DNA from 2 places in the Symbiobacterium sp. genome. Region 1 is predicted to be linked to the other one. Evidence: riboswitches for the same ligand, from Rfam matches in the RefSeq annotation. Region 1 holds a riboswitch; the other holds the start of a gene.

Evidence for each region. Region 1 has a riboswitch for cyclic di-AMP ahead of AB2385_RS12240 (CAP domain-containing protein). Riboswitches for the same ligand answer to the same signal wherever they lie in the genome.
Region 2: it holds a riboswitch for cyclic di-AMP, as region 1 does, so the genes downstream of both, AB2385_RS12010 (NAD/NADP octopine/nopaline dehydrogenase family protein) here and AB2385_RS12240 (CAP domain-containing protein) in region 1, are expected to answer to the same signal.

The regions. Positions count from the first base shown of each region.
Region 1 is NZ_JBFNEH010000038.1:7,306-28,562, forward strand. Features, by position in the region: gene recO (DNA repair protein RecO) at 1-342, opposite strand, end outside; gene AB2385_RS12230 (diguanylate cyclase) at 589-1,644, shown strand; gene deoC (deoxyribose-phosphate aldolase) at 1,730-2,395, opposite strand; cyclic di-AMP (ydaO/yuaA leader) riboswitch at 2,634-2,775, shown strand; gene AB2385_RS12240 (CAP domain-containing protein) at 2,830-3,519, shown strand; gene AB2385_RS12245 (GntR family transcriptional regulator) at 4,120-4,848, shown strand; gene AB2385_RS12250 (SIS domain-containing protein) at 4,920-6,062, shown strand; gene AB2385_RS12255 (PTS N-acetylgalactosamine IIA subunit) at 6,078-6,521, shown strand; gene yajC (preprotein translocase subunit YajC) at 6,524-6,808, shown strand; gene agaV (PTS N-acetylgalactosamine transporter subunit IIB) at 6,810-7,286, shown strand; gene AB2385_RS12270 (PTS mannose/fructose/sorbose/N-acetylgalactosamine transporter subunit IIC) at 7,320-8,132, shown strand; gene AB2385_RS12275 (PTS system mannose/fructose/sorbose family transporter subunit IID) at 8,122-9,093, shown strand; gene AB2385_RS12280 (lipoate--protein ligase) at 9,151-10,134, opposite strand; gene AB2385_RS12285 (DUF2620 domain-containing protein) at 10,370-10,735, shown strand; gene AB2385_RS12290 (aminotransferase) at 10,735-11,832, shown strand; gene AB2385_RS12295 (YhfT family protein) at 11,847-13,124, shown strand; gene yhfZ (GntR family transcriptional regulator YhfZ) at 13,188-14,123, shown strand; gene AB2385_RS12305 (PRD domain-containing protein) at 14,151-14,519, shown strand; gene AB2385_RS12310 (hypothetical protein) at 14,540-15,565, shown strand; gene AB2385_RS12315 (phosphotriesterase) at 15,611-16,525, shown strand; gene AB2385_RS12320 (YhfX family PLP-dependent enzyme) at 16,552-17,703, shown strand; gene AB2385_RS12325 (phosphopentomutase) at 17,722-18,936, shown strand; gene AB2385_RS12330 (glycogen debranching N-terminal domain-containing protein) at 19,008-21,074, opposite strand; gene AB2385_RS12335 (hypothetical protein) at 21,153-21,257, opposite strand, start outside.
Region 2 is NZ_JBFNEH010000037.1:452-7,536, reverse strand. Features, by position in the region: gene AB2385_RS12025 (methionine ABC transporter ATP-binding protein) at 1-717, shown strand, start outside; gene AB2385_RS12020 (methionine ABC transporter permease) at 710-1,360, shown strand; gene AB2385_RS12015 (MetQ/NlpA family ABC transporter substrate-binding protein) at 1,393-2,247, shown strand; cyclic di-AMP (ydaO/yuaA leader) riboswitch at 2,327-2,487, shown strand; gene AB2385_RS12010 (NAD/NADP octopine/nopaline dehydrogenase family protein) at 2,644-3,738, shown strand; gene AB2385_RS12005 (methionine synthase) at 3,731-5,392, shown strand; gene asnB (asparagine synthase (glutamine-hydrolyzing)) at 5,393-6,904, shown strand.

The sequences.
Region 1 (21,257 bases):
CAGGTAAGCCGCCTCCTGCCGCTGCCGCTCCGGCAGGAGGGCATCCATCAGCTCGCAGGCGTACGTGGCATAGGCCATCCGTACCAAGTCCTCCCGCAGCTGCCGGAACGACTCCACGATCTCCACCTGGCTCAGTGTGTCGAGGTTGCGGCCGGTGAAGAGTTGCGCCCGCACCTGGGAGAAGAGCTGGGTCGCGGCCGCAAGGCGGTTGCGGGGGCGACGGGCGCCCCGAGCCACTGCCTCCACCTTCCCCTCCTCACGGGTGAGCAGCACGACAATCTTGTCTGCTTCCTGGAAGTTCCGCACCCGGATAACGATTCCCTCGACGTTGTACAGTGCCAAGTTGCCACCTCCACCCTGCCCCATGATAACACGCCTGCAGGGGACCGGCCCACCCGGGAGAAACCTGGCTGCACAAGTTGTTTGGTTTCCACAAACTTGAATGCATGTTTATTGTCGGTATTGACATGTTTCCCGTTGCATGTTGAATACTGTCGTGATATAAGGAAAGATGATGCAGAGTGACCTGTGGAGGTGGTAGCGTCCACCTTCCAAGCGCGTTGCGGCTGCCGAGGAGGGAGCGCCACCGTGGAACGCAACAGCCGGATGAACAGGCTGAAGCGGCGGTTCCTGCTTCTGGCCCTTCCCATCGCCTCCGTGGCCTGCCTGACGGAATGGCTGCTGCTGCGCCACTCCGGGCAACCGGCCCCCTTCCTCCTGCTGCTGGCGGCCGTCGCGGCACTGGCGCTCGCCCTGCTCTTATGGCGGCGTCAGCGAAGCCTGCGGTTCGTGGAGGCCGCCGTGGCCGTGGGAGTCGCCGCGGCGGTCTTTGTGTTGCTCAGCGAGGCCCTCTTCGGCCCGGAGGAGGCCGCCTTGAAGCTTCTCAGCAGCCTGGCGCCCTGGGTGCCGGTCTCCCTCGCCGCGATTCTCCTGCCGCTGGGCGGCCGCAGGGCCACCGCGGCGGCCAGCCTCATCTACCTGGGCCTGTTGGCCATCGGCCTGAACTATGTCTTGCAACGGGGACTCACGGACTCCCCGCTGCTGGGCGCGCTGCTGCAGTTCTACCTGGCCAACGGGGTGCTCCTTGCCCTGCTCTTCGCCTGGGCGGAGTTGCAGCGTCAGTACGACCGGACGCGCCACCTGGCCCGGTCTATGGCCGACCTGGCGCACACCGACCCGCTGCTGGGCATCCCCAACCGGCGCCAGATGCACCGGCTGATCCAGCGGGAGATCCACTGCGCCGAGGACGGCCTGCAGCCGGCCGTCATGATCATGTTTGACGTGGACCACTTCAAGCAAGTAAACGACACGTACGGGCACGAAGCCGGCGACCTGGTCCTGCGGGCGATCATCGGCTCGGTGAGCCAGACCTTGCGGTCCACCGACGTGGTGGGCCGCTGGGGCGGCGACGAGTTCATCGTGCTGGCGCGCGTGGCCGACCTGGCCCAGGCCCACCAGGTGGCGCAGCGGCTCAGCGAAGCGGTCGCAGAGCGGTTGAGCGACCGCTTCCTCACGGTGACCATCAGCGTGGGCGTGGCCACCTACCACCCGGGCGACACCGTCTCGTCCTGGGTCAGGCGGGCCGACCGGGCGCTGTACAACGCCAAGGCGTCCGGCCGCAACCAGGTGGTCGTGGGTTCGTAACACGCCCCGTTCATTCGCAAAGCAGCCATCGAGGCGAGGGGAACGCCCCTCCCGCCCCGATGGCTGTTCTGCTTGTGCACCCCGGCTATTCCGCAGCGAGACCGGCCAGGATGGCAACCCCGGCGCTGGCACCGATGCGGGTGGCCCCCGCCTCTATCATCGCCAGGGCGGTGGCCGTGTCGCGCACGCCGCCCGAAGCCTTCACGCCCATCTCCGGTCCAACGGTCCGGCGCATCAGGGCGACGTCCGCCACGGTGGCCCCGCCGTACCCGAAGCCGGTGGAGGTCTTGACGAAATCGGCACCGGCCTCCTGCGCCAGCCGGCACGCCGTCACCTTCTCCTCGTCCGTCAGCAGGCCGGTCTCGAGGATCACCTTCACCAGGGCCTCGCCGGCCACCGCCTCCACTACCGCCCGGATGTCGTTCCGCACCACGTCAAGCCGGCCCGACTTCAGCGCCCCGACGTTGATCACCATGTCGACCTCCCGGGCGCCGCGGGCCACGGCGTCCTCCGCCTCCACGGCCTTGATCTCGCTGCGGTTGGCCCCCAGTGGGAAGCCGATCGTGGTGCAGACCTTGACGTCGGTGCCCTTGAGCAACTCGGCGCAGAAGGGCACCCAGTACGGGTTGACGCAGACCGACATGAACCCGTACTCCCGCCCTTCGGCGCAGAGCTGGCGAATCTGCGCCTCGGTGGCATCGGGCTTGAGCAGCGTGTGATCGATCATCTTGGCGAGCTGTGCGCGCGTGATGTGCTTGGGATCCATCGCCGAAACCTCCTCGTCGCAGGGCGGCAGCCCTGGGATGTACTCAGTCTTCCCGGCGCATGCGCTGACTCCCGGTGTAGCATTCGCTGGCGGCAGAATGGACACCTGCCAGTGAAATGGGCGCCGCACGCCCTCCCGGCTGACAGGGCCATTGACAGCAATGCCACAAATTATGCATGGACTTAAGCTACCGAAAACCGTTAAGCTAAGGCACGTACCCGATCGACCACAGCCGCTGAATTCCGACTTCGGAAGCGGAGGACCCAGATTTCCGGGGCCAAGTGCAGCTGCGCTGCGGCTGCCCGGGCGACACTCCTGCCGTCCGCGCCCGTCAGCTAACTTCGCAAGCGTTGCAGGGGGAGACACTCTCCTCCGTGTCTGTGGCGATCAGTCTGATCTACAGTAAGGAGGAGCCCAACATGAAGATTACGAAGGTCAAGGGCCTGGCCATGGCCCTCGCCGTCGCCGCCACCGTGCTGACGACGGCCGCCCCGGCCTCGGCAGCCACCGTTCGCACCTACACTTACACCTACACGTACAACACTCGCACCAGCCTGGCCAGCCTGCTGAGCCGCTACTATCCGCAGGTGCAAATCACCTGGTACACCCCGAAGACCACCCAGACCACCGTCAAGCAGCCTTCCCAGCCGACGCAGCAGACCCAGCAGCCCAAGCCGCAGACTCCCACGCCGGCCCAGCAGTCGCCACAGACCCCGGTGAGTGGCCTCACCGCCGCCGAGCAGCAGATGCTGAACCTGGTCAACCAGGAGCGGGCCAAGGCCGGCCTCCAGCCGCTGCAGGCCGACCTGGAGCTGACCCGTCTGGCCCGGCTGAAGAGCCAGGACATGATCAACAAGGGCTACTTCAGCCACAACTCGCCCACCTACGGTTCGCCGTTTGATATGATGAAGGCCAACGGTATCACGTACCGGACCGCGGGCGAGAACATCGCCGGCAACCAGTCGGTGCAGGCGGCCCACACCGCCCTGATGAACTCCAGCGGCCACCGGGCCAACATCCTGAACGCCAACTACACGCACATCGGCATCGGCATCGTCGAGGGCGGCCCTTACGGCATGATGTTCACGCAGATGTTCGCGGGTCGCTAAGTACGCAGGCAGGGAGGCACTTTCACGTGCCTCCCTGTTCCATTGTATTGTATGCCGCAGGGGCGGCGAGCCGGCGCCACTCCCGAACGGTGCGGAGTGCGTGAGACTCGTGTCTGTGTTCCGGGTTGGGCGTCTCTCCCGGTTCGAAAGCCTGGAAGCAGACCTCATCTGCCCCCTCGACTTCCACCAGCAGCTTGTCATTGACCGCGGGCGCAATGTGCCAACCGTTCTTCAGATCAAAGGGGGAGATCTCCAGGCGACGGAAGGCAGGGTCCCTGTGGCCGCCAGGACTCTGCCAGCTCCTGCGTCGCGGCAGCGGAGGACTGGCAGCACCAAGCTGCCGAGTAGTGGCAAACCCCTCAGCGGCCCGAATAGGGAACAGCAACGAAGGAGGGCAATCCGTTTGGGTTGCCCCTCTTTTTCTTCAGTCGGATAGTAACCTTTCGGTTAGTGGAAAACACACTTTCGTGAACCTCTTGGTGTATTGACGGTCCCCGCAAAAAACAATAGCATGAAAGCGAAGTGGTAATGACAAGTCATGACCAGTAGTGACAACCAGTGGGGAAATCCTTCGTCCTGAAGGCAAGCAGGTGAGTGAGCATGCTCAACAAACAAAGTTCAACTCCTCTCTATAACCAGCTCCTCGATCTCCTGATCAAGACCATCGAGACTTCAGCCAAACCGGACGACAAGATGCCCTCCGAGCGCGAGATCTGCGAACGGTACGGCGTGAGCCGCACCACGGTCAGGGCGGCCCTGAGGGAGCTCGAGGAACTGGGCTACATCTACAGGCGCCACGGCAAGGGGACCTATGTGTCGGCGCTGTGGAAAGAGATGAAGAACCTCTCGGACACCTACAGCTTCACCGAGCACATGAAGCAACTGGGCATGCGGCCGGAGACGCGCATCCTCTCCTTCGAGATGACCAGGGCCAATCGCTCCACCGGCGAGCGGCTGCGGGTGCCCGAGGGGTCAGACATCTATAAGCTGCGCAGATTGCGCCTGGCCAACGGAATGCCCATGATGCTGGAGGTCACGTTCATCCCGCTGCACCTGTTCCCCGGCCTCAACCTGAGCCTGTTGGAGAGCATGCCTCTGTACGACCTTTACCGCACCCGGTACGGCCACGAGCTCAAGTATGCCGACGAAGAGTTCTACGCTTCGCTGGTCCAGGACAAGGAAGCCGAGTTCCTGGGCGTTCCCGTGGACTCGGCCTGCCTGCGGCTGATTCGCACGACCTACAACGCGAAAAATGAAGTCGTGGAGTTCACCATCAGCGCAGCGCGCGCAGACCAGTTCGTGTACAAGATCCGGCACACCTTCAAATAAAGGACGCAGCAGCAATACCTCATCGGGGGGAGATTCCCATTCTCGCAGCATCGGTGGAGGAACTGCAGCGGGTGGGGGCGGCGGTCACCGCTCGGGAAATCGCACAGCAGCCTGAACTCTGGGCGGAGACGTTTGCCTCCTACCGCCAGCAGCATGAACGGTTCACCCAGTTCCTGAATGCCATCACGCAGAAGCACGGCCGCGTGCGGGTGCTCTTCGCCGGCGCCGGCAGTTCGGCCTACGTGGGGGATGCGGCCCTGCCCTTCGTTGCGCTGACGGGCGACCAGGCCGCCTTCGCCTTCCACGCCACCCCGACGACTAGCATCGTGGCCAACCCCACCAGCTACCTGCGGCACGATGAGCCGACCCTGCTGGTGAGCTTCGCCCGCAGCGGCAACAGCCCGGAGAGCACCGCCACCGTAGACCTGGCCCGGCAACTGGTGAAAGACCTGTACGAGATCGCCATCACCTGCGCACCGGACGGGAACCTGGCCAGACAGGCCAGGGGGAACGAGCGCAGCCTGCTGTGGCTCATGCCGGAGCGCTCCAACGATCAGGGTTTCGCGATGACCGGCAGCTTCACGTGCATGCTGCTGGCCACCCTGCTCCTCTTCGACCGTCGCCCGCTGGCCGAGAAGGAACGGTACGTCAGCCAGATCTGCGCGATGGGGCGAGACGTGATCGCACGGGAAGAGGAGATCCGCGCCCTCGCCGGGCTCGATTTTCAGCGCATCATCTACCTCGGCTCGGGACCGCTGGCCGGCGTCGCCCGCGAGGTGCAGCTCAAGGTACTGGAGCTCACGGCCGGGAAGATCGCCACGCTCTGCGACACCTCCCTGGGGTTCCGCCACGGGCCCAAGTCGTTCGTGGACGAGCAGTCGCTGGTCTTCGTGCTGGTGTCGAACGACCCGTACACCCGCCAGTATGACCTCGACATGCTGCGGGAAGTGCACGACGACGGCATCGCCCGGCTGGCCTGCGGCGTTCTGGTGCGGCAGGAGGCCACGCTGCCCATGAAGGTCTTCGCCTTCCCGCAGGAGTACGCGGCCCTTCCGGACGGGTACCTGACCGTCCCCTTCACCCTGTTCGGCCAGATCCTCGCCCTGCACACCGCGGTAAAGCTGGGGAACAAGCCTGACACGCCCAGCCCTACCGGCACCGTGAATCGCGTCGTCAAGGGCGTGACCATCCACAGGTTCCCTGAAGGCGAGTAAAGGTGGGATTGCCCCATGATCGGATGCATCATCACCGGGCACGGTGGTTTCGGACCGGGGCTGGCACAGGCGCTCAGCATGATCGCAGGGCCGCAGCCGCACCTGCATGTGATCCCTTTCCGGGAGACAGAGTCTCTGGAGACCTTCGAGGGCCGGCTGAGGGACGCGCTGGCGGAGCTCCTGCGCGAGACCGGCGGCGTGCTGATCTTCACGGACCTGATGGGGGGGACCCCGTTCCGGACCGCCATGCTCGCCGCCAGCCAGTACGAGAATGTGGAAGTCTTGACTGGAACGAATCTTCCCATGCTGATTGAGATCGGGCTCCTTCGCGCCGCGGAGTCGGATGTCAGAGCCCTGGCCGAGCAAGCGGTCGCGATTGGCACCAGCAGCGTCGAGCATGTCCGCCTGCAGCAAGAGCGCCGGCCGGAACCGCCGGCGGGCAGCGAAGAGGGTATCTAGCCATGTGGGAGATCATCCTGGCCTCGTCCATCGTGATGCTGATCTTCGTATTCCTGACGCTGGCCATCTACTATGCCGCGAACACCCGGGGGTTGAAGAAGCGACGGGAGCACTTCGAGCGGCTCCACGCCGAACTGGCGCCCGGCCAGATGGTCGAGTTCGCCAACGGGATTTACGGCAGGACAGTGGCCGTCCGCCAGGACACGGTCGATATCCAAGTGAAGTCGGGCGCCGTGATGACGGTCTCCCGTTACGCCATCTCGGCAATCATCAAGGAGGAGGACTAGTATGCCAAACATCGTCCTAACCCGGATTGATAATCGCCTGATCCATGGCCAGGTGGCGACCCTCTGGTGCTCCTCGGTGGGAGCGAACCTGATCCTCGTCGCGAACGACAAGGTGGCCAACGACAAGATGCGGCAGTCTCTGATGGACATGGCGGCGCCCGCCGGCGTGGAGACCCGCTATTTCACGCTGGAGAAGACCATCAACGTCATCCACAAAGCATCCCCGCGCCAGAAGATTTTCCTCATCTGCGAAACTCCTGCTGACGTCGTGAAGCTTGTGGAGGGAGGTGTGCCGATCACCAAGGTCAACATCGGGAACATGCACATGGCGGAAGGGAAGAGACAGGTAGCGACAACGGTGGCCGTCGACGACAACGATGTGGCAGCTTTCCGGCGCTTGCAGGAGCTTGGCGTGGAACTGGAAATCCGGCGCGTTCCGACGACCCCACCCGAGGATGTGTCCAAGCTGTTCCGGTAGCGCGAGTTCTCCTAGAGGAGGCGAGTCTCGCTGATGGACGCGGATATCACTGCCATTCAGGTCATCCTGGTGTTCCTGGTAACATTCATCGCCGCAATCGACCAGTTTAACTTCCTGGAATCCCTGTATCAGCCGATCGTGATGGGACCCATCATCGGTGCGATCATGGGCGACGTCCAGACCGGTCTGATCGTCGGCGGCACGTACCAGCTGATGACCATCGGCAACATGCCGGTCGGTGGCGCACAGCCGCCCAACCCGGTCATCGGCGGCATCATGGCCACCGTGCTGGCCATCTCGCTGGGCCTCGAGCCCAACGCTGCCGTCGCTGCGGCCATCCCGTTCTCCCTGCTCGGCCAGTACGCCGTGACCACGATCTTCACGATCATGTCCCCCGTGATGGCCTACGCCGACAAGGCGGCCCACGAGGCTGACCCGAAGAAGATCGCGTGGATCAACTACGGCGCCATGGGCTTCCTGGGCCTGGTGTTCGGCATCATCGTCACCCTGTTCTTCGTCGGCGGCGCCACCTTCGGCAGCACGGTCGTCAACGCCATCCCGGCGTGGCTGATGAGCGGACTCAGCGCAGCCGGCGGCATGATGCGGTTCGTCGGCTTCGCGATCCTGCTGAAGGTGATGATCTCCGGGGAGATGTGGGGCTTCTACTTCATGGGCTTCGCCCTGGCCAACCTGCTGGCCAGCATCCCGCAGCTGAGTGGTTCGGCCCTGCTCCTGCTGGCTCTGATCGGCTTCGCGTTTGCCTACTGGGATTATCAGAATCAGACTGCGGTGAAGTCGGCTGCGGCCGCGGGTGGCTTCGGCGGAGGTGACGAAGATGGCATTTAGCATTCCCGATCAGTACAAGGACCTGACCCCTGCTGAACCGCTGGATAAGGCTACACTGAACCGGATGGCCTGGCGCTCGGTCTTCCTGCAGGCGTCGTTCAACTACGAGCGCATGCAGTCGGCCGGCTGGCTGTACTCGATCCTGCCCGGACTGCAGAAGATCCACAAGAACAAGGACGACCTCGCCGCCTCGATGTCCCACAACCTGGAGTTCTTCAACACCCACCCGTTCCTGGTCACCTTCGTGATGGGCATCGTGCTCTCGCTGGAGCAGAACAAGGCGGACATCAACACCATCCGTGCCGTCCGCGTCTCCGCCATGGGCCCGCTGGGTGGCATCGGCGACGCCATCTTCTGGTTCACGCTGGTGCCCATCGCCGCCGGCATCACCTCCAACATGGCGCTGACCGGGAACATCGCAGCACCGTTCGTCTTCCTGCTGATCTTCAACGCCGTGCAGTTCCTGGTGCGCTTCTGGCTGATGCACTGGTCCTACCAGTTCGGCACCGACGCCATCAAGATGTTCACGGCCAACGCGAAGCAGTTCACCCGTGCGGCGAGCATCCTGGGCGTCTTCGTGGTGGGCGCGCTGACCTGTCTGTACGGCGGCACGACCGTCAACATCAACATCCCCAACGGCTCCACCTATGAGGCCGTCCCGATCACCACCGTCGTGAGCGCCGAGGAACTCAGCCGGTACACGGACCTCGGGGCCACCGTCCAGGAACTCACCTCCGGCGACTTCCTGGTGACCTACAACGAGTACAACGAGGTGCCGGTCACCATCAACATCCAGCAGATCCTGGACGGCATCGTCCCGAAGCTGATCCCGCTGGCGCTTACCCTGTTCCTCTACTTCATGTTCACCAAGAAGGGCTGGACGCCGCTCAAGGCCATCGGATTCCTGCTCCTGCTGGGTCTGGTGGGCTCCGGCTTCGGCCTGTGGCCGTCGATCTGGTAATGCAATGCGAAGTCCCCGCCGGTCCGAGGACCGGCGGGGACTCTGCGCGCCTGGGGATCACCCCCTGAGCAGCCGCGCCAGATCCCGGGCCGTGATGCCCTGGATGTACCGCCCCACGTCCAGCGGCTCCAGGGCTGCCTCCAGGTGGTCGTCCAGGGGCAGGCCCACAAGGGCCTTCTCCAGCTCCGAGAGCTCCGCACTGCTGAAGAAGTCGCCGTAGATCTTCACGGCCTGGATGCGCCCCGCCTCCACCTGCATGTAGGCGGTGACCAGCCCAGAGGGGAAGCGCTCCTCCACACGCACGTCGTAGGCCGGCGAGGCGCCGTAGTTCCACTCCCAGGTGGCGTACTTCTGGTCGCGCAGCTGCCGCACCTCTTCCAGCTGCGCGGGGGTGAGGGCCATCTCCTGGAGCCCCTCGGTCTGCAGGATGTGCTCCTTCAGCAGCTGCTTGAACTCCTCCATCGAGACAGGCCGGGGCGCGTGGGCGTTGATGGTGGTCACCCGGCTGCGCACCGACTTCACGCCCTTGGACTGGAATTTGGCCTCCCGCACCTTGAGGGCGCTGGCCACGACCGTGATGTTGGAGTTCAGCATGATGCACCCGTGGTGCAGCACGCGCCCCCGCCGGACGTACTGGGCGTTGCCGCAGAACTTCTTGCCGTCGATGGTGAGGTCGTTGCGGCCCGTGAACTCCGCTTTCACCCCGATCTTCTCGAGGGTCTTGATCACCGGCACGACGAAGACGGCGAAGTTGAGGTCCGGCGCGGCCTCCTTGTCCACGATGAAGGTGTAGTTCAGGTTTCCCAGGTCGTGGTAGACCGCACCGCCGCCCGAGAGCCGCCGGACCACGCGGATGCCGTGCTCCGTCACGTATTCTTGGTTGATCTCCTCGTAGGTGTTCTGATGCCGGCCCACCACGATGGTGTTCTCGTTCTGCCAGAGGATGAAATAAGACTGCGAGGGGTCCAGCCGCTCAAACACGTACTCCTCGAAAGCGAGGTTGAAGTACGGGTCCGTGCTCCCCGTCTCCAGGTAGATCATCCGGCTTTGCTCCTTTCAAGCGGGGCCGCCCGGCCCCGCTCACTCTCTCATTCACCGGGGCCGCCGCCTTTCCCGGGGCGGATGGCCCCTTTTGACGCGCTTACAATAGACTTTCGCACACGGAAGACACTCCCCTCCCCCGGAGAGACTATTCTTCCCGGCCGCGTTGACCCGCCCGGCCCGGGCACTGTATAATATACAGGAAACTGTAGAATGGAAGGGGTGGATTGGGTTGGTGCGCTTCGCCATTGGCGGTCAGGTCGACAAGAAGAAGGTGGCGGAACTGGTCCGGCAGGTGGGCGGCGACGCCGTTCAGGTCACCGAGGCCAGCGACCTGGAGGCGGCCATGCAGGTGAAGACCGGCAAGGCCGACTACTACCTGGGCGCCTGTCACACCGGCGGCGGCGGCCTGGCCATGGCCATTGCCATGCTGGGCAAGTCTCAGTGCCTCACCGTCTCGATGCCCGGGCGGCCGCCGAAGGAAGAGGAGATCCGGAAGGCGGTGGCGGACGGGGTGAAGGCGTTCGCCTTCACGGCCGACCACGCCGAGCGCGCGGTACCGATGATCGTGAAGGCGATCCTCGAAAGGAGCCAGGGTTGATGTCGCTTGAGACCTACCCCCTCCCCGCCCTCTCCCTCGCGGAGGCAGCCGCTCTCCAGTGGCGGCTCGTGGACCTGATCCACCGGCACTTCGACGGCCACGCGATCCTGCAGACCGGCGACCTGGGCGTGGTGCCCGGGCTGGGGCGCCCGCGGGCCACCGCCCAGGTGGAGCGGGTCCTCGCCGACCTCTTCGAGGCGGAGGACGCGGCGCTGGTGCGGGGGGCGGGCACGGGGGCGATCCGGGCGGCCCTGCAGGCGCTCCCCGGCGCCCGGCGGATCCTCGTCCACCGGGCCCCCGTCTACTCCACCACCCGCGTCACCCTCGCGGCGATGCGGCTGGAGGTGCTCGAGGCGGACTTCCACGACCCCGCGGAGGTGGCCCGGGTGGCCCGGGAGGTGGACGTGGCGCTCGTGCAGCACGCACGGCAGCGCATGACCGACCGGTACGACATCGGCGCCGTCATCCGCACCCTGCGCCAGGCGGCGCCCGGGTTGCCCGTCATCACCGACGACAACTACGCCGTCTGCAAGGTGCCCGCGATCGGCGTCCAGCTCGGGGCCACGGCCTCGACCTTCTCGCTCTTCAAGCTCCTGGGCCCCGAGGGTGTGGGGTGCGTGGTGGGCGAGGGCGCCCTCATCGAGCGCATCCACCGGGACGCCTACTCCGGCGGGACGCAGGTGCAAGGTCCCGAGGCCATGGAGGCCCTGCGGTCGCTGGTCTATGCCCCGGTGGCGCTGGCCCTGCAGGCGCAAGTCGTACAGGAGGTGGTCGACCGGCTCAACGCAGGAGAGGTCCCCGGTGTGGCAGCGGCCGCAGTGGCCAACGCCCAGTCCCGCGTGGCGCTGGTTCAGCTGGAAGAACCCATCGCCGACCGCGTGCTGGCCGCAGCCCCGCAGTTCGGCGCCGCCCCCTATCCGGTGGGCGCCGAGTCCCGTTACGAGGTCTCCGCCATGTTCTACCGCGCATCCGGTACCTTCCTGGCCGACCGACCGGATCTGGCCCCGTACCTGCTCCGGATCAACCCGATGCGGGCGGGCGCCGAGACGGTCCTCCGCGTGCTCCGGCAATCGGTGGAAGCTGCTTCGAAGCCGTAAAGGAGAGATGACGCGTGGAACTGCTCAAGCTCGTGGTCGCAGCACTCATGGGCGGCCTCGCCGCCTATCTGGCCCAGCAGGGCATCGCGGTCTTCAACGACGGCCTCCGTCCCATCCTGCCTGAGTTCCTGGAAGGGCGCATGAAGCGCCGTGAACTGGCGCTCACCTCCTTCGCCCTGAGCTTCGGCCTCGTAATCGGTTTCGGCATCCCCTTCTCCCTCACCAGCCAGCTCATCCTGATCCACAGCATCTTCCTAGCCACCGACATCATCGGTACCTCGTCCCCCAACAAGTGGCTGGCCGCCGGACTCGGCGCCGCCTGGGGCGTGCTCCTCACCATCGGCCTGCAGGCGGTGGTCGACGCCTTCGCCCTGCTGCCCGTGAACTTCCTGGACGCCCTTGGCCAGGTGAGCTCTCCCATCGTCTCGGCCTTTGCGGTGTTCCCGGCCCTCGCCGTGGCCCTGCACCACGGGTGGCAGAAAGGCGCCATCACCCTCGCCATCCAGCTGCTCGTCCGCCAGCTGGTGGTGCGCTTCAACCCGATCGCCATCGGCTCCGCCAACATCAACCTGAACGTCGAGGGTACCGCCCTGGTCGTCGGCATGATCCTGCTGCTCATCTTCGCCGCGCGTGAGAAGGCCGACGTGAGCGCCGAGACCAGCCTGGCCGCCGTTTTCTCCGACCGGGTGAAGCGCATCAAGCAGAACGCCCTGGTCCTCTCCGTCATGGGCGCCCTGGTGGCCGCCGCCGCCAACCTGGGCGTGGTCGCCGGCGACCCGATCAGCCTGAGCCTCGCGGCCGAGGGCAACCTGCTGGACGCCGGCATCGCCGCCCTGGCCCGGGGCATCGGCTTCGTGCCGCTGGTCGCCACCACCGCCGTGGCCACCGGCGTCTACGGCCCCGTCGGCATGACCTTCGTCTTCGCCGTGGGCTTCTTCTCGCCGCACTGGATCGTGGCCGCCATCCTGGGCGCCGTGATCATCTTCCTCGAGGTCGTGCTGCTGGACGTCATCGCCCGGTTCCTCGACCGGTTCCCGGGCATCCGTCAGGCCGGTGAGCACATCCGCACGGCCATGACGAAGGTGTTGGAGGTCGCCCTGCTGGTAGGCGGCATGATCGCCGGCAACGCCATGGCGCCCGGCCTGGGCTACTTCGTGGTCGCCGCGCTCATCGTCCTGAACGAGGCGGCCGGGCTGCCCGTGAACCGGCTGGCCATCGGTCCGGTCGCCGCCATCGTGACGGGCATCCTGATCAACATCCTGAAGCTGCTGACCCTCTTCACCCCGGCGTAATCAATCCGGAAACCGCGGGGGCGGGGCGTGGCCCCGCCCCCGTGCTCAGGGGAGGAACACCGCATGAACCCGTGGCAGTCGGACCTCTACCGCAAGTACGGCCGGGTGGCCATGCAGATCGCCGCCGACCTGCTCTCGCTGCGCCCCGGGGACCGCATTCCCCGCGTGCAGGACTACGCCCGGCGCTGCGAGACGGGGAACGGCACCGTGCAGAGCGCCCTGCGGTCGCTGGTGGACGCGGGGGCGGTGCAGGTGGAGGCCCGTGGGCACCTGGGCACCTTCCTGGTGCAGGCCGACTACCGCAAGCTCCGGGAGATCGCCGGGTTCACCTCGCTGCTGGGGTTGATGCCCCTGCCCTACACCCGCCGGTACGAGGGGCTCGCCTCGGGGCTGTACGAAGCGGTGCGGGGCAGCGACATCCCGTTCAGCCTCGGCTACATGCGGGGCGCCAGGAGCCGCGTCGCCGCAGTGCGCCGCGGGCAGGCTGATTTTGCGGTGCTCTCCCGCCTGTCGGCGGACCTGGCGGTGGCCGAGGGCGGCGTCGTCGCCGTGATGGGGCTCGGTCCCGAGAGCTTCGTCTACCGCCACGGCATCCTGCTGGCCAACCCCCAGTTCACCGGCATCACGGACGGCATGCGGGTGGGGGTCGACCCGCAGACCCTTGACCAGGCCCGGCTGACCGAGCTGGAGTGCCGCGGCAAGCAAGTGGAACTGGTGGAGGTTCCCTACTCCCACCTCATCCCGCGGCTCCGGGAACACCAGATCGACGCCGCCATCTGGAACCTGGACGAGTTCTCGGCCGGCATGATGGAGGTGCACTCCCTGCCGCTGCAGAACCCGGAGGCCGTGCGGGTGTCGGAGACCGCCACCGAGGCCGTGCTGGTGATCAACGCCGACCGCCCCGACCTGGAGCGGCTCCTGCCGGAGACTATCGCCCCCGCCGTCGTGCGGCAGGTGCAGGAGGAGGTCCTGGAGGGGCGGCGGATTCCCTCGTACTGATCCAGAACACGTTTGGGAGGGAGCCCCTTGTCGCTGGAACTGCGACTCCAGCTGCTGGAAGAGAGCGGGCAGATCGGCCCGGAGGTGGCGGATCTGACCCGCCATGTGATCCGAAAGGTCGAAGAGCGCTACGGCGTCGCACTCACGGAGGAGAACGGTGCGATGTTCGTCACCCACCTGGCGGTGGCCCTGGAAAGGCTGCGCACCGGGCAGGCCATCGACGTCATGCTGGCGGAGGGGCTGGCCGAGGTGAAGGCATACCCCCGGGAGTGGGCCTTCGTGAGCGAGGTCGTGGCCGGGGAGGCCGGGCGCCGGCTGGGCGTGAAGATGCCGGAGGGGGAGATCGGCTTCCTCACCGCGCACCTGATCACCCTGCTGCACCCGGAGGGGCTGTGACGTCCCGGTGGCGCCGGTCGGTGGCGGCCGCGCAGGCAGAGCTGGGCCGCTCGGTGGTCGCCCTGGCGCCCGGGGCGGCCGACACCGACCGGGAGGACGGCGTGCTCCGCTTCGGCGTGAAGGACACCGCCGCCATTGAGGACGGCCTCCGCCGGCGGCTGGCCGCCGAACCCGGCCTGGGCTGGCTGACGGTGGACCGGGCGGCGCCCGGGGGCCGGGCGGTGGACACCGGCCTCACCAACCCGCTCACCGGGCGGCCGATGACCGGCTCCACCAGCGGCGGGCCGGTGAACATCCTGCTTGGCCTCATCGACTTCTGCGTGGGCACGGACGGCGGGGGCTCCGTGCTCGGACCCGCGCTCGCCACCGGCCTCGCCGGCGTGATCGGCGCGGGGATGGGGCTCGTCTCGTCCGTGGAACGGGTCTCCACCGACGGCTACCCCTTCCGGCCCAGCCTGGGCGTCATCGGGCGCGACTGGCCCACCGCCCGCGCCGGCCTGGCGGCCCTGCTCAGGGCCGCCGGGGTGGCGCCGCCCCCCGCAGCCGACCTCGCGGGCGTGCGGGTTGCCGTACCCCGCCCGGGCTCCGTGACGCTGCCCGACGGGGCCGACATGGCGGCGGAACTGGCACCCTGGCTCGCGCCCCTCTGGGCGGCCGGGGCGGTGGCCGTGGAGGTGGATATGAGCGGAATCGCCGCCCGTGACCGGTCCCTGGACCTGCTGCGGCGCCTCTGGGACTCCGCGGACCTGGCCGTGACCCTGGAGGGGCCCGTGGACCTCTACGGCCTGGGCGACTCGGTGGTGGGGGTCCTGGGCAGGCCCGGCGCCCAGCTGCAGGCCCTGGGGGGCAAGTACCTGCTGCGGTCGGTCAACCTCGCCGGCTGTACGGGGGTGGCTCTGCCGGTTCCCCGGCTCGCCTCGGGCCTCGTCCTGGCCGGCCCGCCCGGCGCCGCTGGCGCCGGCCGCACCCTGGCGGCGGCGGACCTGCTGGCGCCCTCCCTCAGGATGCCGCCGGTCTTCGGGCGATACTTCTTTCAGCTTCCCTGACGGTACGGCTCCCCTGATTCGGCACACACCCGGGAGGAGGATTCCATGGCGCACATCATGACGGTTCTCGGCCCGATCAACCCCGCCGAACTGGGCCCCACCCTGATGCACGAGCATCTGTTCATCGACCTCTCGGGACGGAAGCGCGACCCCGACACCATCCTGGACAACCTCGAAGTCGCCTGCCAGGAGGTCGCCCACCTGCAGCGGGCCGGGGGCAGGGCGCTGGTGGAGGTGACCTGCCACGGCATGGGCCGCCGGGTGGACCTCCTGCAGGAGGTGGCCCGGCGGACCGGGCTTCAGGTGATCGCAGCCACCGGCTTCTACCAGCAGGCCTACCACCCGCCGTACGTGGCCGAGCGCACGGCCGAGGAGCTGGCCGAAATGCTCATCCGGGAGTGCGAGGAGGGCATGGACGGCACCCCGGTGAGGCCCGGCATTCTGGCCGAGATCGGCACCTCGAAAGGTGAGATCCGGCCCGACGAGGCCAAGGTCTTCCGGGCGGTGGCGATCGCGCACAAGGCCACTGGCCTGCCCATCTCCACCCACTGCACGCTCGGCACCATGGGGCTGGAGCAGCTGAACCTGCTGGAGGCCGAGGGGGTAGACCCATCCCGGGTGGTGATCGGCCACCAGGATCTGCGCGACGATCTGGAGACACACGTGGCACTCGCCCGGCGCGGCGCCACCGTCGCTTACGACACGGCCGGCAAGGAAGCCTACATGCCCGACGCGGTACGGGTGCGGCTGATCACGGGAATGCTGGAGCGGGGCCTGGGTGACCGGGTCGTCCTCTCCATGGACGTGACCCGCCGCTCGCACCTCAAGGCCAACGGAGGCTACGGCTACAGCTACCTGTTCGACCGGCTGGTGCCGGAGCTGCAGGCGGCCGGCGTGAGCGACGCGGAGCTCCACCTGATGCTGGTGGAGAACCCGCGCCGCATCCTGACCGTCCCCTGAGGCACCCCGGGAGAGGAGAGAGGCCCATGTTCCTGGAGACGACGATGCGGCGGAACCCCCGCCTGATCGAGGCGGCGCTGCGGTTCCACGCGGAGCGGCGACTGCCGCCCAACACCTATGTGCTGGACCTGGACGCCATCCGGGCCAACGCCCGGATCCTGGCGGAGGCGGCGCGGCGGGTCGGCATCCAGCTTTACTTCATGTCCAAGCAACTCAACCGCAACCCGCAGGTGATCCGTGCGGTGGCCGAGGCGGGCATCCCCCGCGGTGTGGCCGTCGACATCGACGACGCCCGCGCTTTTCGCGCCGCCGGCGTGGCCCTCGGCCACGCGGGCCACCTGGTGCAGATTCCCCGGGCCCACCTCCCGCAGGTGCTCTCGTGGCGGCCGGAGGTGCTGACGGTCTTCTGCCTGGACCAGGCCCGAGCCGTGAGCGAGACCGCCACGGCCCTGGGGCTGCGGCAGGACGTTCTCCTGCGCGTGGCCGCCGGCTGCTTCTACCCCGGCCAGGAAGGCGGAATCCCCCTGGAGGAGCTGCTGGAGGTGGCCCGTGCGGTCGTCGCCCTGCCCGGCGTCCGGGTCGTGGGCGTGACCGCCTTTCCCTGCCTGGTGGCAGAGGACGGGCGGCCCGCGGCCACCCCGAACCTGGAGGCGGCCGTCCGGGCGGCGGATCTGCTCCGGCGGGAGCTGGGGCTTGCGATCACCCAGGTGAACGCCCCCTCCCTGACTTGCACCGCCACGCTGCCCATGCTGGCGCGGGCGGGGGCCACCCACGGCGAGCCGGGCCACGCGCTCACCGGCACGACGCCGCTGCACGCGGTGACGGACCAGCCAGAGCTGCCGGCGATGCTCTACCTCACGGAGGTCTCGCACACCTACGGCGGCCGGGCCTACGCCTACGGCGGCGGCAGCTACCCGAGGGGCCACATGCGGCGGGCCCTGGTGGGTACGGCACTTCGCCCGGCCTCCCTGCAGCGGCCCGCCGCTGAAAACATCGACTACTACCTGACGCTGGACGACCCCCAGGCCCGGGTGGGCGAGCCCGTGATCGCCGCCTTCCGCACCCAGGCCTTCGTGGCCCGGGCCAACCTGGCCCTGCTGGAGGGCGTACAGGCCGGGGCGCCGCGGCTGGCCGGCCTCTTCGACCGGGCGAACCAGCCGCTGGACCTCGGGATCTGACGGAGAAGAGGTGCTGACATGCGCAAGCGTGCGATCGTACTGGTGCTGGACGGTTTCGGCGTGGGCGCCATGGCAGACGTGGCGCAGGTGCAGCCGCGCGACCAGGGGGCCCACACCCTGGCCAGCCTGGTCCGCGCACAGGGTCATCTGGAGATTCCCACCCTGCTCAGGCTGGGCCTGGGCCGGATCGCGCCCGAGGCCGGGCTGCCGCCCGCCGGCACGCCCGAGGCCGCCTGGGGCCGTTGCAACCTGGCCCATCACGGCGCCGACACCTACGCCGGCCACAACGAGATTCAGGGTAACCGGCCCCGCCGGCCTGTCATCGCCCTGTTCCGGGAGGTGGCGGATGCGGTGCGTGACCGGCTGGTCCAGGCCGGCCACCGGGTGGAGACCGCCATACCGGGCGGCAGTGCGCTGTTGGTGGACGGACAGATCCTGGTGGGGGACAACCTGGAGACCGACCCCGGTCGCATCTACAACGTCACCGGCCCGCTGGATGCCGTCCCCTTCGACCGCATCCTCCGGGTCGGGCGCCTGGTGCGGGAAGTGGCCCGCGTGAGCCGGGTGATCGCCCTGGGCGGCGTGCGCATCACGGTGGACGACATCCTGGCCCACACGCGCAACACCCCGGCCGGACAGACCGGGGTGGTCACGCCGGAGCTGCACATCTACAATGAGCACTACCGCGTCCGGCACCTGGGCTATGGCATCGACCCCGCCGTGCAGGCGCCGAGCCTCGTGGCCGCCACTGGGCTGCCGGTGGCGATGATCGGCAAGATGGCCGACGTGGTGGAGTGCCCCGCGGCCCGCTGGCGCGATCCGGTGGTCGACACCGACCTGGTGCTGCAGCAGGTGCTGGAGCAGCTGGACCAGATGCAGGGCGGCGGCTACATCGCCGCCACGGTGCAGGAGACCGACCTCTCCGGCCACGAGGAGGACCCGGCCAAGTACGCCGCGATCCTGGCCCGGGCGGACCGGGGCATCGCCCGCCTGCTCGAGCGCCTGCAGCCCGGCGACCTCTTGATCATCCTGGCCGACCACGGCAACGACCCGCTCATCGGCCATTCTCTCCACACCCGGGAGCAGGTGCCCCTGCTGGTGACGGGGCCTGACGTGCGACCGGTGGACCTGGGCGTGCGCACCACGATGGCCGACGTCGCGGCCACCGTGTGCGACCATCTCGGGGCACCGGCCCCGGAGTTCGGCACCAGTTTCCTGGGGCTGCTGCACTAGCCAGACAGCGGAGCCGGCTGCCACCTTCCGTGTGGCAGCCGGCTTCTTGCTTATGATGTGCCTGAGAAGGGCTATCCGGTAACGACCCGGAGGGACGGCTCGCCCGTCACCTCCGCCCGCACGCCCGCGGGGGTCACCTCCAGGTTCACCCGGGCGCCGCCCACGCGCAGGCCCCGGACTGTCACCCGGCCCAGCCATTCCGGCAGGGTGGGGTTGATCCGCAGGGTCCCCCCGGCGGCGTCGGGCTCGAGGCCGAGCATCGCCTGCACCAGTGCGATGGGGGTGGCCGCCGCCCAGGCCTGGGGCGAGCAGGCCACGGGGTACTCCACGGGAACGCCCACGTCCCGCGGGAAGCCGCAGAACAGCTCGGGCAGCCGGAAGTGCTCGAAGTGGGAGGCCGCGTCCACCAGGCCGCCGATCACCTGGTTCGCGTCGCGGTAGAACCCGTAGCGCTTGAGCCCCAGCACGCAGAGCGAGTTGTCATGCGGCCAGACCGAGCCGTTGTGGTAGCTCATCGGGCTGTACGTCGGCTCCTCGGCGCTCAGGGTGCGGATGCCCCAGCCGCTGAACATGTCCGGGGCGACGAGCCGCTGGGCCACGGCGGCGGCGCGCTCCTCCGCCACGATGCCCGACCAGAGGCAATGGCCGATGTCGGACGAGACGGTGCGCACCTGCCGCTTCTCCCCGTCCAGGGCGATGGCGTAGTACTGCCGGTCCGGCATCCAGAAGGCTTCGTTGAACCGCACCTTCAGGTCGGCCGCCTCCTGGGCCAGCCGCAGGGCCAGCTCCTTCTCGCCCAGCGCGTGCAGGATCGGCGCCAGGCGGCGCTTGGCGTCGTACACGTAGCCCTGCACCTCGGAAACCGCCACCGGGCTGGAGGCCCGCCGGCCGTCCGGGTGGCACATGGAGTCCGGCGAATCCTTCCACGACTGAACCTTGAGGCCCGCACCCGGGTCGGCCCGGAACTCGACGAAGCCGTCGCCGTCCAAGTCGCCGTACCGGTCCAGCCACCCGATGGCTTCCCGCACGCTGGGCATCAGCTCCCGCACCAGGTCGAGGTCCCCGGTCCAGGCGTGGTACTCGCAGAGCAGCACCAGGAACAGCGCCGTGCTGTCCACGGAGCCGTAGTAGCGGCCGTAGGGGACCTCCCCCAGGTTGGCCATCTCGCCGTGGCGCACCTCGTGCAGGATCTTGCCGGGCTCCTCGGCCCGGAACGGGTCGACCTCCTTGCCCTGGAGCGCCGCCAGCGTCCGGAGGGTGCCCCGCGCGAAGTCGGGGTTCAGGGCGAGGGCCTGAATGGCGGTGATGATGGAGTCGCGCCCGAACGGCACCGCGAACCAGGGGATGCCGGCGACGGGGAACAGCCCATGCCCCTGGTCGGCCGCCAGCAGCCGCAAGTCCTTCACCGACCGCTCGATCAACCGGTTGAAGAGCGGGTGGTCCGTCTCGATCGCCGTGCAGGTGCGGGACCAGTCGGCGTAGTCGCGCCGCAGAGCTTCGAGGGCCTGGTCGAACCCGTGACAGATGGGGAAGGCCCCGTTCTCGGCGGGCAGGACCGCCACGTCCACCACGGCCGTGCCCTTCGGGCCCAGGGTCAGCGCCCAGGCGGCCTGCTCGCCGGCGAGGCTGGTGGGCGGCGTGAGGAACCGCACCCGGGTCTGGCGCAGCACGCCGTCGCGGCCCCGATACCCCAGCGTGACGGCTCCGCCTTCCACCCGTTGCTCCTCGAACACGCCGTGACCCGCGGGCGGAATCCCCCGCACCTGGAACAGGTCGGCGAAGTCGGCCTCAAACCGCAGGTCCAGCCGCACCGAAACCGGCTCGAGCCGCATGTTGGTGACCGTGATGCGCTCGTACATGGCACCCGCGTGGATGACCCGCTGCCGCTCCAAACCCAGAGTCACCCGGTTGAAAATCTGGTGGCTGGCCCCGGACTGCAGGAAGACCCGCTGCACGTAGTTGTCCGCGGCCGTTCCTCCCAGGAGGTCAGGCCGCTCCCCGTCCACGCGAAGCTCGAAGCGGCTGAGGTAGCGGGTGTCTCGGAAGTAGAGCCCCAGCGGTCCGTCTTCCGGCGCGATGTCTCCCCATCGGTTGGATACTTGGAACAGGTCTCCTTCACGGGTGACAAGGTAGTCCATGAACGGTTTCCTCCTTAACAATCCGGGGACCCGCCGCAGGGCGGATCCCCAGGGCCATCTCTCCACCACTGGCGGGGATCACTCGCATGCCTGCCGGCCGGCCGTCATGTGAAGGGGAACCCCCTCCGCCTCCACGGCCCAGCCCGGCTCCCGGGAGGTGACGGTGAGGACGGCACCGTCCCA
Region 2 (7,085 bases), on a different contig from region 1:
GACTCCCGCACGGTCGCCGGCAACGTGGCCTACCCCCTGGAAGTGGCGGGCTGGCCCCGGCAGCGCATCAACGAGCGCGTGGCGGAGCTGCTGGCCCTGGTGGGCCTGTCCGACAAGGCCGGCGCCTACCCGGCGCAGCTCTCCGGCGGGCAGAAGCAGCGGGTGGGCATCGCCCGGGCCCTGGCGCTCGGCCCCAAGCTCCTGCTCTCCGACGAGGCGACCTCCGCCCTCGACCCCGACACCACCCGGTCCGTGCTCGACCTGCTGCGCGAGATCAACCGGCGGCTCGGGCTGACCATCCTGCTGATCACACACCAGATGGAGGTCGTGAAACAGGTCTGCGACTCGGTGGCCATTCTGGAGGAAGGACAGCTGGTGGAGCAGGGCCGGGTGCTGGAACTGGTCGGGCGGCCGGGCTCACGGCTGCGGCAGCTCCTCTACGAGCCGTTCCGCGACACGGGTTTTCACGTGAGCCCGCAGGGCGTCCTGGTGGCGCTGTTCTTCGTGGGCCAGTCGGCCGAGGAGCCGCTCATCAGCTCGGTGGTTCGGAATTTCCAGGTGGATGCCAACATCGTGCAGGGTGCCGTCGAGCGCATCGCCGGGACCACCGTGGGCCGGCTGCTGGTGGAGCTCACGGGCCGGCCGGAGGACGTGCAGGCCGCCCTGCAGTACCTGGAGGCGCGCGGCGTCTCACCGGAGGTGATCCAGCGTGGCTGACCTGGGGCCGATGATCTTCAAGGCAACCCTGGAGACGCTTTACATGACGGGGGTTGCGGCCCTGTTCACGCTGCTCTTCGGCGTGCCGCTGGGCGTGCTGCTGGTGATCACCGCCCGGGGCGGGATCTGGCAGGCACCGGCCCTGAACCGCACGCTCGGGGTGCTGGTCAACATCGGGCGCTCCACGCCCTTCGTGATCCTGATGGTGGCCGTGGCCCCGCTCACCCGGGCGATCGTGCATACCTCCATCGGCACCACGGCGGCCATCGTGCCGCTGGTGGTGGCGGCCGTTCCGTTTATGGCCCGGGTCGTGGAGCAGGCGCTCCACGAGGTGAGCCCCGGCCTGGTCGAGGCCGCCCTCGCCATGGGCTCCACCAACTGGCAGGTGGTCACCAAGGTCCTGCTGGCCGAGGCCAGGCCCTCCCTGGTGCGGGGCACCGCACTGATGCTGGTCAACCTGGTGGGCTACTCGGCCATGGCCGGCGCCATCGGCGGCGGCGGCCTGGGCGACGTGGCCGTCAAGTGGGGATACAACCGCTTTCAGATGGACGTGATGTACGTCAGCCTGGTTGTCCTGGTGGTCCTGGTCCAGGTGATGCAGTGGATTGGCGATAACCTGGCAAACAGGTTTACGCATAAATAGACGCAACAGAAATTGAGGAAGGTGAGTGTGAGATGAACCGGAATGTGCGTCTCGTGCTGGCTCTGGTCCTGTCGCTGGGGCTCCTGGCGGGCTGCGGCGGTGCCAGCAAGGCTCCCGTGCAGGGAGAGCAGGGAGGGCAGCCCTCTCAGCAGCAGGAGCAGGTGACCCTGAAGGTGGGGGCCACGGTCACTCCGCATTCCGAGATCCTGGAGTCGATCAAGGACGAGGCGGCGGCCGAGGGGATTAACCTGGAGATCGTGGTGTTCACCGACTATGTGCAGCCCAACATCGCTCTGGCGGAAGGGGATCTGGATGCCAACTACTTCCAGCACCTGCCCTATCTGAACAACTCCAACAAGGAGCGCGGGCTCGACCTGGTGTCGGTGGGAGCCGTCCACCTGGAGCCGCTGGGGCTCTACTCGATCAAGGTGAACAGCCTGAGCGAGCTGCCCGATGGTGCGACGGTCTCCATCCCCGACGACCCGACCAACGCCGGCCGGGCGCTCAAGCTGCTGGCTGACCAGGGGCTGATCACCCTGAAGGAGGGGGTCGGCGTTGAGGCCACGCCCAAGGACGTGGTGGAGAACCCCCGGAACCTGAACCTGCAGATGCTTCAGGCCGAGTACCTGCCCCGCAGCCTGCAGGACGTGGACGCGGCGGTGATCAACACCAACTACTACCTGGACGCGGAGAAGAACCTGGGCGTGAAGGCCACCGTGCTTGCCCGGGAGTCGGCTGAGGACAACCCGTACGCCAATGTCGTCGCCGTCCGCAAGGGCGACGAGGACCGGCCGGAGATCCAGAAGCTGATGACCCTGCTGCGGTCTGACGCCGTGGCCAAGTTCATCAACGAGAAGTATGGCGGTGCCGTCATCCCGGCCTTCTGAGCAACTGCCAGAAAGAGGTTGACGAGCTCCGGGACAGTTGCTAGAATAGTCTCGCTTGCGGAAGCGGAATAGTGCAGGACCCGCCTGATCGCTGAATCCCCGTGGCGAGCGGGGAGCGGGGGACCCACATCTCTGGGGCGAATCGCACCCGAGGCTCCGGCTGGAGCGGAGGATGCGTAGGGGCACGCTTTGGCGCTCCGAGTCCGTCAGCTAACCTCGTAAGCGTGGTCAAGGTGGTGGGCCCTTCCATTTGTTCTCCATTTCCCAATGGGGGTCGCCAGACCTTGAGCCCTGCTGTGCCTTCAGGCGGGCGTCGGCCGATTTCGGCCGGCGCCTTTTCCGTTCCCCAAGCCTGGCCGGGTGCCAGCTATAGCGCCGATGAGGAGGGTGGAGAACATGCTGCGGTACTGCGTGATAGGTGCAGGGCACGGCGGGCTCGCACTGGCGGGACATCTGGGCGTGATGGGCTTCCCCGTCGCACTGTGGGCGCGCAGCCCGGCGGCGCTGGAGCCGGTACGCGCCGCGGGCGGCGTGTTCCTGGAGGGCGAAGTGGAGGGGTTCGGACCTGTGCGGGTGGCGGAAACCCTGGCCGAGGCGCTGGAGTGGGCCGACGTCCTGCTGGTGGCGCTGCCCGCCTCGGCGCACCGGGAGATGGCCCGCCTCTGCGCACCCCACCTGCGGGACGGCCAGCGGGTGCTGTTGCTCCCCGGCCGCACCGCCGGGGCTGTCGAGTTTGCCCATGTGCTGCGGGAGGAGGGCTGCACCGCGGACGTGACCCTGGGCGAGGCGCAAACCTTCCCCTACGCCAGCCGCAAGGTGGGGCCCTGCCATGCCCGCATTCACGGCGTCAAGCGGAGGGTGCTGGCGGCGGCGTTGCCGGCCTCGCGCACGGGCGAACTGCTGGCGGCGATCAAGCCCGCCCTGCCCCAGTTCATGCCGGCCCGCTGGGTCTGGAAGACCTCGCTGGACAACGTGGGTGCGATCTTCCATCCCGGAGTCACCCTTCTGAACGCGGGACGGGTCGAGTCCACGGGCGGCGCCTTCCGTCATTACGTGGAAGGCATCACCCCGTCGGTGGCGGCACTGCTGGAGCGGCTCGACGAGGAGCGGGTGGCCGTAGCCCGGGCCCTGGGCGTGGGCGCCCTCACCGCCCGGGAGTGGCTGGCCGAGGCCTACGGCGTGGAGCGCCCCACGCTGTACGAGGCGATCCAGGCCACCACCGCCTACGCTGACGTGGCCGCTCCCTCTCACCTTAACCACCGCTACATCTGGGAGGACGTGCCCACCGGTCTCGTGCCCATCGCCTCGCTGGGCGAGGCGTGCGGCGTCGCCACGCCGGTCACGGACGGGCTGATCCAGCTTGCCAACGGCCTGTGCGGCGTCGACTTCCGGGAGACCGGCCGGACCCTGGCCCGGCTGGGCATGGCGGGCTGGGGGCCGGAGCGAATCAGCCAGTACGCGCTGGAAGGGGATGTGATGGGCCTTGTCTAAGCGAAGGGTAATTGGCGCCGCCATCGGCGACGACGTCCACGTGGGGGGTGTGGTGCGCTTCCTGCAGCTGGCGGAGCAGGTGGGCTACGAGGTGCGCGCCCTCGGCCCCGCCGTCTCCGTGGAGCGCCTGCTGGCCGAGGTGGCGGCGTGGGATCCCGAAATGGTGGCCGTGGGCTACCGACTGACCCCCGAGTCCGGCCGGGCGGTTCTATCCCATCTTGTCCGGCTGGCCCGGGAGCAGGGGCAGGCTGGTCGGCGCTGGGTCCTGGGCGCCACCGATCCGGTGGCGGCAGAGGCGCGGGACCTGGGCTTCTTCACCGCCATCTTTGGCGGGTCGGCCAGCTGGCAGGACGTGGTGGACTTCCTGCGGGGCGAGCCCGCCCGCGCCGCTGGCGGGATTCCGCCCCAGCGGCTGGTGGAGCGCATCGAGTGGAAGCATCCCTTCCCGCTCCTGCGCCACCACTTCGGGCAGCCCACTGTCGCGGCGACGGCGGAGGGCATCCGCCGCATCAGCGCGGCGGGCGTGCTGGACGTGATCAGCCTGGGCACCGACCAGAACGCCCAGGAGCACTTCTTCCGCCCGGAGGAGATGGACCCCCGGGAGCACGGCGCCGGAGGGGTGCCGGTGCGGACGGCCGACGACCTCCGGGCGCTCTACGCGGCGTCCCGCACCGGGAACTTCCCGCTCATGCGCTGCTACAGCGGCACGCGCGATCAACTGGCCTGGGCAGAGATGCTGCACGAGACCATCCACAACGCCTGGGCGGCGGTTCCGCTCTTCTGGTACAGCGAGTTGGACGGGCGCTCCCGGCGGTCGCTCACGGAGTCCATCCCGGAGGTGCAGGCGGTCTTCCGCTGGCACGCGGAGCGGGGAATTCCGGTTGAGTCCAACGAGAGCCACCACTGGTCCCTCAGGGACGCCCCGGACGTGGTGGCTGTGGCCGCGGCCTACATCGCCGCCTACAACGCCCGCCAGGCCGGTGTGCGGGACTACGTGCAGCAGCTCATGTGGAACAACCCGCCCCTGACCTCGCCGGCGATGGACCTGGCGAAGATGCTGGCCAAGCTGGAACTGGTGGAGTCCCTGGCCGGCCCGGACTTCCGGGTGTGGCGGGAGTGCCGCACGGGGCTCACGTCGATGCCGGCCGGCTTCGACCGGGCCAAGGGGCACCTGGCAGCCTCCACGTTCCTGCAGATGACGGTGAAGCCGCACATCGTGCACGTCGTCAGCCACTCCGAGTACCACCACGCCGCCACGGCCGAGGACGTGATAGAGGCCTGCCACGTGGCCATGGGTGCGATCCAGCTGGCCCTGCAGGGGCTGCCGGACATGGCGCGGGACGAGGCGGTGCAGGAGCGCAAGGCCGAACTGGTGCGGGAGGCCCGGCTGCTGCTGGACGCCATCGCCGCGCTGGCGCCGCCCGGCGTGGACGACCCGCTCACCCACGCGCCGACCCTGGCGGCGGCGGTGCGCACGGGGCTGCTGGACGCTCCGCACCTGATGGGCAACCCGGCAGCGAGAGGGGAGGTGGCCGTCCGCTTCGACGACGGCGCCTGCCGGGCGTGCGACCGGCAGACGGGCAGGGTGATCGGCGAGGCGGAGCGCATCGCCATGACGGCGGCCAGAGAACTGGTGAAGGGGGGAAACCGGTAGTTGAGTCGGATCGCAGGCATCGCCGGCCAGGCTGACCGGGTCCGCATCGCGCGGATGCTGGAGGCGATGGCGCACAGGGGGCGGTACGGCCAGCACATCTGGACCGCCCCCGCCGGTTGGGGCCTCGGCTGCCTCCAGCGCGGCGGCGACGGCGGCTTGCAGCCGCTGGCCAACGAAGACGGGACGCTCTGGCTGGCGATGGACGGGGAGATTCACAACCATCGGGCGCTCCGGGAAGAGTTGGCCGGGCGCCACACGTTCAGGACCGAGTCGGACGCGGAGGTGGTGCTCCACCTGTTCGAGGACTACGGCCCCGCCTGTGTGGAGCGCCTCGACGGTCCGTTCGCTCTGGCGATCTGGGGGGAAGAGACGGGGCTCTTCCTCGCCCGGGACGTCCTGGGCGTGAAGCCGCTTTACTGGGGCGAGGACGAGGAGGGGAACCTGCTCTTTGCCTCCGAGATCAAGGCCCTGGTGGCCGAGGTGCCCCGGGTGCAGGCGCTCCCGCCCGGCCACCGCTGGCGGGTCGGGGGAGCGGTCGAGGCCTTCGACCGGTTGCCGGCGCCTCCGGTCAGCGTGACCGAGGCAGGGGAAGCGGTCAAAGCCCTGGACCGCGCGCTGAACGAGGCGGTTCAGAAGCGGCTGGCCGGCGCCGGGCCCGTGGGCTGCTTCCTGAGCGGAGGGCTCGACTCCAGCCTGGTGGCGGCCGTCGCACGGCGGCACATTGGAGGCGACCTGCACACCTTCGCAGTGGGGATGGAAGGGTCGGCGGACCTGGAACACGCCCGACAGGTGGCAGCCGACCTGGGGACGATCCACCACGAGCGGGTGCTCACGGAGGCGGAAGTGGTGGAAGCCATCCCGCGGATCGTCGACGCCCTGGAGTCGTGCGACCCTGCACTGGTCCGCGGCGCCGTGGCCACCTACTTCGCCTCCGCCCTGGCCGCAGAGCACGTGCCGATCGTGCTTTCCGGCGAGGGCGCCGACGAGCTGTTCGGCGGCTACCACTATCTCGCCGAGTTCGATGGGGCCGACCGTGCGCTGTCGGCTGAACTGCGCGCCCTCACCGCGGCCTTGCACAACACCGGCCTGCAGCGCGTCGATCGCATGGCCGCCATCCAGGGCCTGGAGGTGCGCATGCCCTTCCTGGACAGGTCGCTGGTCGAGCTGGCGTTCCGCATGGGGCCCGGCCTGAAGCGCCGGAAAGGGGAGGGCAAGTGGATCGTGCGGCTCGTTGCGGAGCGCTACCTCAGGCCCGGGACCGTGTGGCGCACCAAAGAGAAGTTTGCCATCGGTACGGGGATCGGCCCCACGCTGGAGCGGTACGCCCAGCGGGCGGTGCCGGGAGCAGTGCTCGCGAGGGAGCGGACCCCGCGGGGCTTGCCCTTCGCTTCCAAAGAGGAGTACCTCTACTGGAGCTTCTTCCGCAGGCGCTACGGCCGGGAAGACGTGCTGGCGCTGATGGGGCGCAGCCGGAGCCTGAACCCGGGGCAGCGCTGGGTGGGGGCGTTGTGAACAGCGCCGGCGCATCGCGGAAACGCACCGTGGCGGCAGGGGTTGCGGTGCCACAAGTCTGTACCGTCTGGGTCAGCGTCAGTCCGCGCCCCGGCTGACCCGGTGGTTGCACTGATTGGAACAGGTCGCGGCCCGGGCTGGAACGGCCCTGGCCGCGCCCGGGTGTTTCTCCCGCCTTTGC